DNA from 2 places in the Pectinatus frisingensis genome. Region 1 is predicted to be linked to the other one. Evidence: riboswitches for the same ligand, from Rfam matches in the RefSeq annotation. Region 1 holds a riboswitch; the other holds the start of a gene.
The links. Region 1 has a riboswitch for cobalamin ahead of F8M42_RS11600 (energy transducer TonB). Riboswitches for the same ligand answer to the same signal wherever they lie in the genome.
Positions count from the first base shown of each region.

Region 2: it holds a riboswitch for cobalamin, as region 1 does, so the genes downstream of both, F8M42_RS01725 (L-lactate dehydrogenase) here and F8M42_RS11600 (energy transducer TonB) in region 1, are expected to answer to the same signal.

Region 1 covers NZ_CP045424.1:2,472,002-2,475,903, forward strand. The annotation lists gene F8M42_RS11590 (ExbD/TolR family protein) at 1-85, opposite strand, end outside; gene F8M42_RS11595 (MotA/TolQ/ExbB proton channel family protein) at 72-701, opposite strand; gene F8M42_RS11600 (energy transducer TonB) at 736-1,542, opposite strand; cobalamin riboswitch at 1,661-1,836, opposite strand; cobalamin riboswitch at 2,006-2,180, shown strand; gene F8M42_RS11605 (TonB-dependent receptor plug domain-containing protein) at 2,342-3,902, shown strand, end outside.
Region 2 covers NZ_CP045424.1:344,332-348,233, forward strand. The annotation lists gene sufB (Fe-S cluster assembly protein SufB) at 1-503, opposite strand, end outside; gene sufC (Fe-S cluster assembly ATPase SufC) at 496-1,260, opposite strand; gene F8M42_RS01725 (L-lactate dehydrogenase) at 1,517-2,464, opposite strand; cobalamin riboswitch at 2,517-2,691, opposite strand; gene F8M42_RS01730 (energy-coupling factor transporter ATPase) at 2,949-3,779, shown strand; gene F8M42_RS01735 (TetR/AcrR family transcriptional regulator) at 3,772-3,902, opposite strand, start outside.

The DNA of each region.
Region 1 (3,902 bases):
ATACCAATAAAAAAAACATTATATCGATCATCGGTATAATCATTACTTCCGGTTTAGAAAAAGAACGGCGATTACGCAGACGCATCGGAATCACCTCTGTTGCGATATGCTTCTACCAATGAGAAAGACTGCTCCATATCGGTTACGATATTATCCACACGCTGCGTAAAATATGCATGAATAATCAATGATACCACAGCCACGCATAACCCCATCGCTGTCGCGATTAAAGCTTCACCTACGCCGCCGGTTATCGCATGCGCCTGGCCTTCCTGAACATTAAAAATACTGAAAGCCGATATCATGCCACTGATAGTTCCCAAAAGTCCAAGCAGCGGCGCCATTGTTACTATTACATTAAGATAATAAAGACGCGATCGAAATTTAGCCAGGGAAATTCCTGATTGGATTTCAAAGAAAGCTGCAATATTAAAATTATTATCGGTTCTCGTCATTCCGGAATGCAAAAGCATTGCCAAATCACCCTTTGTTTGTGCAGCCAGTTTCTTAGCTTCCTCAATCTTATTATTAACCATCAGCCGATAAAAATTATCGGCAAATTTTCTTCCTGAGTCAGCCTTAGAAAAATAAAATACCCTTTCAATGGCAATTGAAATAACAAAAATCGAACATAAGAGCAGTATATACATGACGAATCCGCCCTTATGAAAATAACCGACACCCTGCATAATAAAATCCATAAATATCCCCCTCATAGTTGCCTTTTCAGATGCATTAATGCAAACGAAAAGTAATTGGCTGTGTATAATAGGATTGCACTGATTCGTTATAAGCATTAAGCCCGGGTGAAAAAGTAAATTGTCTGCCCGCTGCCAAAGCCGCCTGTTCAAATTCTCTTTGTCCTGACGACCCCACAATAGTTACACTAGCCACACTGCCATCTGTATTTACAACAAACTGCAATACAACATAGCCTTCTTCATCCGCTTCACGCATGTCTTCCGGATAATACGGTTTCGGTGTATACTGCGGCCTGGGCGGAACGGTGACTTTCAATCTGCTTTCATCATCTCCGGAACCACTGCCATTACCGCTGCCGGAACCATCACCGGAACCATTGCCAGTTCCATTACCAGAACCACTGCCAGAACCGGATCCGCTGCCAGTTCCAGTTCCATTGCCGGTTCCTGCCCCACTGCCAACAGCAATACCTGTTGAACTACTGGGGCCATTACCGGCGCCAATCGTACCTTCTGTATGTTTAAGCAGTTTTTCCTTTTGGAAATTATTATCAGTCTCCTCTTTTTTTACAGTTTTATCAATTTTGTCCGCATCATTATTTGACAAGACTATATCACTGCTGGAAAAAGAAGCTTCCCCGCCACCGCTGACACCACCGCCGCCGCTATTTCCACCGCCGGCTGCCCCATCACTATCATCAATAGTATAGATATCATCATCTGTGGCATAAACATGGTGCAAATTCGAAAAGAAACCTCCGAATGCTAATAGCATAAATAAAATAACATGTATTGTCAATGACCATAACAGGCCTGTTTTACGATATTTTGTTACCCGCATACAGATTCCCCCAACTGAAAAAAGCACACTCCCAAAGGAATATGCTTTTTAAAGGCAAAATCTATACTGAATTTATTGCTGCCCAAAAATAATCCCCTCCCTATCACTCGCAGGTTAGATGGTGATCTTCAAACAGGCAGTTCTTCTGGCTCTGGATCATTACCACGTTGCGCCTTCCCAGTTTCCCAGTGACTTTAATTACAACATGATTTCCCTTTACAGCGGCGTGACCGCAGCGGCGTATTACCGCACTTCTCTATTAAGCGTATCCGCACCTGTTCACTATATTTTATTATTAAATAATTATAGTTTATATACAAACCTATATTACATGATATAAAGCTTTGCTCTCCTTGTCAAGAGCGAAGCCTCATATCAAATATTGATATTGTAAATCATATTATTGATAGCAGCTATTGATTTTTACTTTATTATATTATAATATAAAAGTGTTTCAGAAAAATTTCATATTTCAGGAATGAGTGTCCTATGGGACTTAATAGAAAAACCGGTATGAAGCCGGTACGGTCACGCCGCTGTAACAGGGAGCAAAACCAAAAATGTCATTGGAGAAATCCGAGAAGGCTGGTCTAGCGATGAACTGAAGTCAGAAGAACTGCTTATTCAACAGTCACCATTAAAACCTGCGAGTGATAGGGAGGGGAATTAAGTGCAATCTTGTTGTACACTATTCACTGGCTTTTCAAGCCAGCTTTTGTTGTGTTTAAGGCTATTTTCTCACTGGGAATAGCCTTATTTTTTTGCAAATTTAAATTTTTTTATTGTAGGGGGAAAAAAATTGAAAAAAAGTTTTATATTTTTAACTACTGTTTGCGCTATAAACAGTTTTTATCCAAATGCTTATGCTGACACAGCTGCCGATAGCAGTGCTGATGACAACGCTGCTCCGGCAGTTACATTAGAAAACATGAGTGTAACTGCCTTGCGTTATCACAAGAAAAATATTGACATTCCCGCTGACACAGAAACTTTGACAGCTCAGCAACTGGCTAATACTGGTGCAAATAATTTGCAGGAAGCACTCAAATATACTGCAGGTATCGTTTACTTAGATTATGGACCCGGTGGCAACAGCATGGGTAACATGCGCTCAAAGATACTGATTCGCGGTTCAGAAGCATTGATACTGGTCAACGGTGCTCCACTCAATATAAGAGGCTCATATAATTTATCAGACATTCCTCTGGATGATGTGGATCGTGTAGAAATAGTACGCGGCGGTGGTTCTGTTTTATATGGCAGTGATGCAGTGGGCGGTGTCATAAATATTATTACCAAAAAACAGCGAAACAACTCTGTTAAAACCAGCTGGGGCAATATGGGCCAGCAAGAACACAGTATTAATATACAACAAGATAAATTAGGAATTGGGTACAATTATCAAAAATGGGGACATATAAACAATATTGCTTCTAACGACAAAGAATTTAATGGCTCAGAAAAAAATAATATGTCCTTAAATTACACCATTGATGATAACTGGTCACTATTTTACAACCACAACAATTCTCGTGTGGGATATTTCACTCCATTAGTAGGTAAAGGTGCAAAAAATCAAACCGATAATTATGATACAACCCGTGATTTTTTTCAAATAAATTATAAAAATAACGGCCTGTCAGGTAATTTTTATTACAACGGACGCCGTCATAATTCAAAATCATTTTACAATAAATCCGCCAAGGGTATAATCGGTTATGAAGCTGATGACAGCAAAGAATCCAATTATAATATGGGACTTGATGTAAATAAAAAATGGCAGTTCATAAATGACAATCTGTTGTTTGGTCTGAGTTACCAAAAAGAAAAATATAGTAAGACAGAGCATGATTTCTTTTCTGTACCCGGCAGCTCATCTCTTTCTCAAAATTACTATAATATTTCCCGGAACAATTATTCTGCCTACGGCCAATGGGAGCACAAACTGAGTAATAGTGATACTTTACTTTTAAGCGGCCGGGAATCATGGACTGCCGGTGGCCCTGATAAACAAAACTTTACAAATTTCAGCGGTCAAAGTCAATTCATCCATAAATTAAATTCTAATGAAAGTATATACATCAGCGCGGGGCAATCTTTTAAAATGCCAACTTTAAACCAATCCGGCAATACCCTGGCCGGTACTGCTGACCTTAAACCACAAAAAGGATTGCATTATGAAATCGGTTGGAAAAAGACACAAGGAATCCACAATTGGCAGACTGTATTATTCCACCAAAATATAAAAGATAACATTACTGCCACCATCGGTACCTCCAAGGTCACTTATTCCAATGAAGATGCCCGTAATACCGGTATCGAAATAACCGATATCATCAAGGGAAATGGTGGCTGGAATT
Region 2 (3,902 bases), 750 kb from region 1:
AAATGTTGTTTTATCATTTCAGCATATGGGCCGGCTAGCGCTTCTTCAATACCGCTGTAAATAACACCTTTTTTAGCAACAGAATCTTGAATGTTGTGATAAACAAGTTCAGAATCGTATTGCGCTCCTACACCGGCAAGCGACGTGCGCTCAGCTTCTGGTATGCCGAGACGTTCGAAAGTGTCTTTGATGTCTGCCGGGACTTCATCCCACTTGGCAGCCATTTTTGTTTTTGATCGTACATAAGTAACAATGTTGTCTATATCAAGATCTGTTATATCGGGTCCCCAATTGGGAACTTTTAGTTCATTATAAATTTTTAATGACTTTAGGCGGTGTTCAAGCATCCAATTCGGTTCGTGTTTTTTAGCACTTATTTGGCGAACAATATCTTCAGTCAGTCCGCTGGCAAGCTTTTCAACATTTTTTTCGGCTTTTTTAAAATCATATAGATTGCGGTCGACGTCTGCAACCATGGTTTTTTTCTTTGTTGTATCAGACATTGTTACCACCTTCCTGAGTTTCAAAACGAACAAATCCGGTTTTATTTATTTCATCGATGAGTTCACTGCCACCTTCAGCGACAATATGACCTTTTACCAATATGTGGACCTTATCTATTTTCAATTTGTCCAGTATATGCATATTATGGGAAATTATTAATAACCCTTTTTCGTTATCTTGTTGAAATTCAGTAATTCCCCTGAGCATGATATTAACAGCATCAACGTCGAGACCGGAATCAGTTTCATCCATAATGGCAAGTTTGGGTGAAAGCATCAGTAGTTGGAGCATCTCAACTTTTTTACGTTCACCGCCAGAAAAACCGACGTTGAGATCACGTTCAAGATATTCATGTTTTAGGTCGAGATTTTTCATGGTATCATTAAGCTTTTGCCGAAATATTTTACCTTTGAGAGGGTTCATTGTGTTCTTGGAAGCGGCACGCAAAAAACTATATAAAGAAATTCCAGGGACTTCAACAGGTGATTGGAAAGATAAGAAAATCCCCTTTTTTGCTCTTTTATCAGTTGATAAGTCGGTGATATCCTCATTTTCGAAAAGTATACTGCCACTGGTCGTTTTATAAACCGGATTGGCGAGCAAAGAGGATCCGAAAGTCGATTTACCGGCACCATTAGGTCCCATTAATATGTGAGTCTCTCCTTTATTTATAGTGAGATTCAAGTTATGCAATATAGAAATATCATCTGTTGATGCAACAGAATAATTTTTAACCTCAAGTAATTTATCGCTCATAATAAAGAACACTCCTTGTTTTTGATAGGATCATGAGATATGCATGTTAATATAGAATTTACGAGTCCGATATGACTTAGTAATTTATACTTCATTAAGCATATTATACTACTACACTAAGATATAAACAATACTTATTTTTTTCTTGCTTTTTAATGGCAGAAAATTATTATTGGGCAAAAATATATGCCCATTCCCCCCTTATGAAAGTATAAGAAGAAAATGGGCATATATAAAAAATTTAATTATTTTATGATTAAATATTGGAGAGTGCGTTTCTTACACTTTCAGCTGATTCCAATAATTGATTTGTTTCTTTGGAAGAAAGCTTAACTTCGAAAGATTTTACAATACCCTCGGCACAAACCATGCGAGGTATGCTTAAGGCCACACCGCGTATACCATATTCACCTTCAAGAACAGCGGACATTGGCAGGATAGTATGTTCATCATATAAAATTGATTTTATGAATCGACAGGCAACCATAGCAATACCTGTATTGGTCCAGCCTTTTAAATTTATTATATCGTAAGCTACCTGAACGACAGCATCTTCAATAGCCTGACGATTTATTTTTTGTGAGAAATTGAAACAATCATCAAGGTGTTCAAGGGGCATGCCGGCGATATTGACAGTACTCCAGGCCGTAAAAGCGCTATTACCATGCTCTCCTAAGATATATCCATGGATGTTTTTTGGATCAACATGATAGTGATCAGCTAAAATGCGGCGAAAGCGAAAGGTTTCAAGCATTGTACCAGTGCCTACGATTTTTTCCCGCGGATAATCAAAATGGGTAGAAATATAGTATGTTGCCACATCAAGTGGATTAGTTATTGCAATTATCATTGCATCCTTGGTATACTTGATTATTTCAGTCATAATGCTGTTCATTATTTTGGTGTTGGTTTTTGCCAATATTAAACGATCCGGTTTTTCACCCGGTCTGATGCTGGGACCGGCAGTAATAATTATTATACCGGCATTTTGGCAATCCTTATATGTACCTGTATGTACATTTATGTTCGTACTGTATATGCACGAAGTGGCATGACTGGCATCAAGAGCTTCACCCTTTGCTTTGTCGGCGTTTATGTCTATTAAGACTATTTCAGACGCCAGCTGAAAATCGGTTATTTTGCCTAATATTGCCGAACCGACATTACTGGCACCGATAATCACAATTTTACCTTTGTTTATCATGGAAAATTCTCCTCCCTATCACTCGTAGGTTTGTCGTATGAATAAATTTGCGGCATGGTGATGTCAACAGGCAGTTCTTCTGGCTAAGCTTCATCGTTTATTGCGCCTTCTCAAGATTATTATCTCAATGACATATTGCAATTTACTCTGCATGACAGCTGCGGGACAGCTCCGGATTTTACCGGATTCTCTATTAAGTCACTGACACCTGTTCCTTGAATTCGTATGGGCATTATATTCATTTATGCTGCTGGACTAAATATAATATACTACATGCCAATATTGTGGCACATAACACGATAAATGTCAATAATGATGTAAAATTATGAAAATGATAAAAATATAAGAATAAATGATATTTTTCATCAATATGTACTTATTATTATAGTATAAATTATAAACATAAGAATAAAAACTATTGACAATGATATGAAAACATTTATGATAAAGAAAGATATTTTGAAAAATGATTGGAAGATATAAATTGGGTAAAATTGAAATAAAAAATCTTATATATAAATACAAACAATTTGATAATGAAAAAAATGCCTTGGAAAATATTAATCTCACAATAGATAAGGGTGAGTTTATTGCTGTAGTAGGGCTTAATGGTTCAGGAAAATCTACATTGGCACGTCAACTGAATGGGCTATTGCTGCCAACGAAAGGCGTATGCATTGTTGATGGCATGGATACCAGAAATGAAGCGACTATTTGGCAGGTGCGGCAAAAAGTAGGAATGGTATTTCAAAATCCCGATAATCAGATAATCGCGGCAATCGTTGAAGATGATGTAGCTTTTGGTCCGGAAAATCTGGGAATAGTGCCACAAGAGATAAAAAAACGTGTCACAGAAAGTTTACGAGCGGTGGGAATGGAAAAAAAGCGCAAATTCGCTCCTCATCTTTTATCAGGTGGACAAAAACAACTGATTGCAATAGCAGGAGTATTAGCGATGCGTACAGATTATCTGGTACTGGACGAGCCAACGGCAATGCTTGATCCGTCTGGAAGAGAAGCTGTGTTAAAAGCGGTGCGGGAAATTCATGAAAAATATGGGATAACAATAATACTTATTACTCATTTTATGAATGAAGCGATAATGGCTGACCGAATAATTGTAATGCATATGGGGAAAATTGCTGTTGACGGTAGTCCCAGGCAGGTGTTTAGTGATGCTGCAAAAGTGAAAAGATTGGGACTGGAAATGCCATTGGCAGCGCAGATAGCTCATAGGCTGCGTCTAAAAGGGATGGATATAGCAAATGATATTTATAGTACAGATGAGTTGATAGAAAATTTGAAAGTTAATTAGGTCGATCGATAGATGCATCTGGCAACTTTAAAGATTTTAATAAAAAAGCGTTCCATATTATGGATAGGGTTTTGTCATAATCAAATTTGGGGTGGCATATTACACGCACCAGATAACCATCTA